2 regions of the Blautia sp. MSK.18.38 genome follow, and region 2 is predicted to be linked to the other one. Evidence: predicted binding sites of a transcription regulator. Region 2 holds the regulator's gene; the other holds the start of a gene.

Region 1 (3,185 bases), on a different contig from region 2:
CACATTACACAGAGGCTTCACTTGTAAAGACTATGGAAGAGCTTGGAATCGGACGTCCAAGTACGTATGCGCCGACCATCACAACGATCATCAGCAGACGCTATGTATCCAAGGAACAGAAAAATCTTTACGTCACAGAGCTTGGAGAGGTTGTTAATAATATTATGAAACAGGCTTTTCCAAGTATTGTGGATGTAAACTTTACAGCAACTATGGAGGGGCTTTTGGACTGCGTGGAAGCAGGTACCGTACAGTGGAAAACGGTTGTACGTAACTTCTATCCGGATCTGAAGCATGATGTGGATGAGGCTGAGAAAGAGCTTGAGAAAGTTGATATACAGGATGAGGTTACGGATGTGATCTGTGACAACTGTGGCCGCAACATGGTGATCAAGTACGGTCCTCATGGAAGATTTCTTGCATGCCCCGGATTTCCGGACTGCCGTAATACAAAACCATATTATGAGAAGATCGGTGTTGCATGTCCGAAGTGCGGCGGCGAAATTGTCATGAAAAAAACGAAAAAAGGCAGAAAATATTACGGATGTGAGAATAATCCGGAATGTGATTTTATGTCCTGGCAGAAACCTTCTGCAAAGAAATGTCCGAAATGTGGTAATTATATGCTCGAAAAGGGAAATAAGCTGGTTTGCAGCCAGGAAACCTGCGGATATGTGGAACAAAAACCAAAAGATGAAGATTGATTGAATAAATGCTTTTCTATTAATTTTCAGAAAATCCCGTTAAAAATAAAAAAAATATAAAAATGTCTTGTAAATTTCCAGAATAACGTGTAATATTAGACTAGAAAAACGATTTCTTTCAAGGTACGAAAGTGAAAGGAGGAAAAATGAGCGTTCAGTTGCTAGATAAAACTAGAAAAATCAATAAGCTTCTGCATAACAGCAGCTCAAGCAAGGTAGTGTTTAACGACATTTGCCAGGTGCTCATGGAAACCTTAAGTTCCAATATCCTGGTACTCAGTAAGAAAGGTAAGGTTCTGGGAGTCAGTATCTGCCCGGGTGTGGATGAGATCACAGAGCTGATCGATGACAAAATCGGCGGACATATCGACCCGTTATTGAATGAGAGATTTCTTGGTGTTCTTTCCACAAAGGAGAATGTCAATCTCCAGACACTTGGCTTTGAGCATGTACCCGGAAATTATCAGGGAATCGTGAATCCGATCGATATTGCAGGTGAGAGACTGGGAACGTTATTCATGTACCGCAATGATCATCCCTATGATATTGAGGATATTATCGTCAGCGAGTATGGTACAACAGTTGTTGGCCTGGAAATGATGCGTGCGGTTCATGACGAGAACGCAGAAGAAGACAGAAAACAGCAGATCGTTAAATCGGCATTCAGTACACTGTCCTTCTCAGAACTTGAGGCGATCATCCATATTTTTGATGAGCTGGATGGGGATGAGGGTATCCTGGTTGCCAGCAAGATCGCTGACCGTGTAGGTATCACCAGATCCGTGATCGTAAATGCACTGCGTAAATTCGAGAGTGCAGGTGTGATCGAATCCCGTTCATCCGGTATGAAGGGAACTTACATTAAAGTTCTTAATGAAGTGATCTTTGATGAGCTTGAAGAGATAAAAGCACAGAGAAGCAAGAAGGCATAATGTGATCAGCACTGTCAGATGCTTGATATAAGATAAAGAACGTGACAAAAGAGACTTCCCGCTAGCGTGGGAGTCTCTTTTTTGTCTGTTTCATAAAATCAAAATAAATAATGAAATTAAGAAAACAAGAGAAAACAAGAGTATAAAAGAGATAAAACCAGAATAATATAGAAAAACCATATCTTAAAAGGGTTGCGAAAATATGTGAAATTCACTAATATAGCCATAGTGATTAGCACTCGTATAAAGCGAGTGCTAGCAGACGAAGACGGAACTTATAAAGGAGGAACATAGATCATGAAGTTAGTACCTTTAGGCGACAGAGTAGTATTAAAACAGGTTGAAGCAGAAGAGACAACAGCATCCGGAATTGTGCTTCCGGGACAGGCACAGGAGAAACCACAGCAGGCAGAGGTTATTGCAGTTGGACCTGGCGGAGTTGTAAACGGGAAAGAAGTAAAAATGGAAGTAGAAGTCGGAAATACTGTTATCTATTCCAAATATGCAGGAACAGAAGTAAAGATGGATGGAACGGATTATATTATTGTAAAGCAGGAAGATATCCTGGCAATCATTAAATAATATAAACATCTTATCGTATATCAATATAAATAGGAGGTCATTTTATCATGGCAAAAGAGATCAAATACGGCGCAGAAGCAAGAGCAGCACTTGAAGCTGGTGTAAATAAACTTGCAGATACAGTAAGAGTAACACTTGGACCGAAAGGAAGAAATGTAGTACTTGACAAATCTTTCGGTGCTCCGCTTATCACAAACGATGGTGTTTCCATTGCAAAAGAGATCGAGCTTGAGGACGGATTCGAGAATATGGGTGCTCAGATCATCAAAGAGGTTGCATCCAAGACAAACGATGTAGCTGGTGATGGTACTACAACAGCGACTGTACTTGCACAGGCAATGGTACATGAGGGAATGAAGAACCTGGCAGCAGGAGCGAACCCGATCATCCTCAGAAAAGGAATGAAAAAAGCAACAGATGTTGCAGTAGAAGCAATCAAGAACATGAGCCAGGCAATCAACGGAAAAGCTCAGATCGCTAATGTAGCCGCAATCTCTGCAAGTGATGAGCAGGTTGGACAGTTGGTTGCAGACGCTATGGAGAAGGTTTCCAAGGATGGTGTTATCACTGTTGAGGAGTCCAAGACCATGCATACAGAGCTTGACCTTGTTGAAGGTATGCAGTTTGACCGTGGATATATTTCCGCATACATGTCTACAGATATGGAGAAGATGGAGGCAACTCTTGATGATCCGTATATTCTGATCACAGATAAGAAGATCAGCAACATCCAGGAGATCCTTCCGCTTCTTGAGCAGGTTGTTCAGGCTGGTGCAAAGCTTCTCATTATTGCAGAAGATGTTGAGGGTGAGGCTCTCACAACCCTGATCGTTAACAAACTGAGAGGAACCTTCCAGGTAGTAGCTGTTAAAGCACCTGGCTATGGTGACAGAAGAAAAGAGATGCTTCAGGATATTGCGATCCTGACAGGCGGACAGGTGATCTCTGACGAGCTCGGTCTTGATCT
Region 2 (3,185 bases):
AGACACTTCCTCATGCACCGTTCCAGCCGTTGATGTCAAAAGAGGATAGATGGCCCAGATAAAAAGGGTGGTAGAGATTGAAAAAACAGGTATTTTGCGGGGTATTTGCCCTGGCTCTGGCAGTGACAGGATGTGGAGTCCAGAAGAAGGAGGCTGCATCTGATATTGTGCCGGAGAACAGACAGGAACTGACGATCCTTCATGTGGATGCAGGCACAGAAGGCTTTGATTCTTTTATCAGCCAGGCGGAAAAAGATCTTGGAATAAAGATCCATATTGAAAAATGTCCGGCCAATGCGGACAATCGCCAGGCCAAAATAGCAACTCTTCTGACATCAGGAGATGATTCTGTTGATCTGATCACAGTAAATGATGAGATGATATCCGAATTTAAACATAAGGGATTTCTTCTTCCGTTGGAAGATACGGTTATGACAGAGGAGACAGCGGCGAATTTTCTGCAGGAATACCTGAAAGAAATATGCATGTCAGACGGACATATTTTTTCGGTACCGTTCAGGATGGATATCATGGCATTCTGGGTGAACCAGGAATTGCTGGATCAGGCTGGTCTGGACAGACTCTCCTGTCTCAGTGATCTTGAGATCCTTCAGAAAAAGCTTCAGAATACGGGAAAATATGCATATGGGGATGCATGGGAGATTTCTTACATATATAATAGTATCAGCGAGTATGTCGATTTTTTCGGAGGAGATTATACAGACTGGACGGATCCGAAAACAAGAGAAGCGGCAGAATATATGAAGCGAATGCTGGATACAGGGATGATATCAGAGGAGAATCTGATCGACCAGCATGACCAGCTGAATGAAAAATTTATAAACGGCCAGTATGGATGTATGTTTATGTATACCGGTGTGTTGAGTACTTTTCAGAATGCAGGCGTGTATGGAAAAGATAAGATCCATATGGCACCATTTCCGGAATTTGACGAGAAGGTGACCAATATCGCAACCTGGCAGTATGTACTGAATAAAAATTCTGATCATAAAGAAGCAGCTCTGAAGTTCCTTCAGTATGTGTCCGGATATGAGGCCAGTAAAAATTACGGACAGCTGACAAAAATGTGTCCGGCAAGACTGGATGTGATCGAGGATAAGAATTTTGATCTGGATGGCATTGAAATGATCCGGCAATATCTGAAAGATTATAAGCTGAAAGCAAGACCACTGTGTGCCGATTCCATAGAAGCCGTTTCGTCCATGGGAACGGAATTTCAGAAATATATGCTGGGACAGAAAACAGAAGCGGAATTTTTTGCCGGGGCACAGAACTGCATAGACCAGTATTACAAAAAAGCATCGTACTGATGCTTTTTTTGTTTTGAAAAAATAAGAACTTTTTTTCAAAACATATTGACAAATATTTTACATGGTGATATCTTAAAGACTGTAGATGTTAGCACTCCACTAAAATGAGTGCTAACAGATGTAAAAAAAGAATCAACATCCGTCAGGAAAGAATAAAAAGGAAAGGAGATGGATTCATGGAAGAGGTGTTGAATGAGCGCAAGCAAAAAATCTTAAAAGCAATCATCAAGACCTATATGGAAACCGGAGAACCGGTTGGTTCCAGGACCATTTCCAAGTATGCGGATCTCAATGTCAGTTCCGCAACGATCCGAAATGAAATGTCAGACCTGACAGATATGGGCTATATCGTCCAGCCTCATACCTCAGCAGGAAGGATTCCTTCAGATAAGGGCTACAGACTTTACGTCAATGAGTTGATGAAGGAGAAGGAAGCGGAGGTCGCAGAGCTGCGAGATCTGATCATTGAGAAGACAGATAAGATGGATAAGGTGCTTAAGAAGGTTGCGAAGGTTCTTGCTTCCAATACCAACTATGCTACCATGGTTTCCGTTCCGCAGTACAGCGGCAACAAGGTCAAGTTCATCCAGCTGTCGAGGATGAGCGAGCTTCAGCTTGTGGCAGTGGTTGTCAGTGACAACAACACAGTCCGGAACCAGATCATCAATCTGGATGAGGAAATGGACGACCAGACGATCCTGAAACTGAATCTTCTTCTTAACACCAATCTCAATGGGATCCCGATCCAGGATATCAATCTTGGGATGATCGCCAGACTGAAGGAACAGGCAGGCAGCCACAGCGGTGTGGTGGCAACGGTTCTGGATGCAGTGGCAGCCACCATTCATGTGGAAGAGGAAGATATGGAGATCTATACTTCAGGTGCAACTAACATCTTCAAGTATCCGGAGCTTGCCGATAAAGAGAAGGCAACGGAGCTGATCTCCGCATTTGAGGAGAAGCATGAACTTGCCGATCTTGTAAAAGAACAGATGTCAGATGGAGAGAATACAGGAATCCAGGTTTACATCGGTGATGAGATGCCAATCCAGACCATGAAGGACTGCAGCATTGTAACTGCCAGATATGAACTGGGAGACGGAATGTACGGAACCATCGGGATCATCGGTCCCAAACGAATGGATTATGAGAATGTAGTGGACAGTCTGAAGGAACTGAAGAATCATCTGGATGACGTTTTGAAAAAGAAGAAAACTTAGAAAGGCGGTAGAAAAAAAGTGTCGGAGGAAACAAAGAAAACATCCGAAGAGCAGGAAGCGGAGAAGGAAATCCCCGTAACTGACGGAGATCAGGAAGAAGAAAACCTGACACCGGAGGGAGAAGATCTGCCGGAGGAAGAAAACAATACTCCAGGCGAAGAAGCTGCCTCAGAGGATAAAAAAGAAGAAAAATCAAAAACTTCCTTCTTCGGAAAGAAGAAAAAAGATAAATCTGAGCAGAAGGTGGAGGAACTTACCGATCGCCTGAAGCGTACCATGGCTGAATTTGATAATTTCCGTAAAAGAACGGAAAAAGAAAAATCCAGTATGTACATCATCGGAGCAAAAGAGATCGTTGAAAAGATCCTGCCGGTTGTGGATAACTTTGAAAGAGGTCTTGCACAGGCACAGGAAGGCGATGCTTTTGCAGATGGAATGAAAATGATCTACAAGCAGCTTACCACAACACTGGATGAGCTTGGCGTGAAGCCGATCGAAGCAGTGGGAAAGGAATTCAACCCGGATTTCCATAATGCAGTGATGCATGTGGAGGATGAAGAGGTTGGAGAGAACATCGTGGTGGAAGAATTCCAGAAGGGTTACACCTACAAGGATTTCGTAGTACGCCACAGTA

Evidence for each region. Region 2 encodes HrcA, which represses chaperone genes, less so after heat shock. Its sites were predicted from a motif close to TGTTAGCACTCNNNNNNNNNGAGTGCTAACA; they were not measured.
Region 1: the regulator HrcA is predicted to act here: its motif matches at 1,867-1,897, upstream of groES (co-chaperone GroES).

The regions. Positions count from the first base shown of each region.
Region 1 covers NZ_JANFYP010000014.1:59,505-62,689, reverse strand. Annotated here, with positions in the region: gene topA (type I DNA topoisomerase) at 1-704, shown strand, start outside; gene codY (GTP-sensing pleiotropic transcriptional regulator CodY) at 851-1,636, shown strand; gene groES (co-chaperone GroES) at 1,934-2,218, shown strand; gene groL (chaperonin GroEL) at 2,266-3,185, shown strand, end outside.
Region 2 covers NZ_JANFYP010000002.1:58,533-61,717, reverse strand. Annotated here, with positions in the region: gene NE638_RS01745 (glycoside hydrolase family 172 protein) at 1-62, shown strand, start outside; gene NE638_RS01740 (ABC transporter substrate-binding protein) at 78-1,331, shown strand; gene hrcA (heat-inducible transcriptional repressor HrcA) at 1,508-2,551, shown strand; gene grpE (nucleotide exchange factor GrpE) at 2,570-3,185, shown strand, end outside.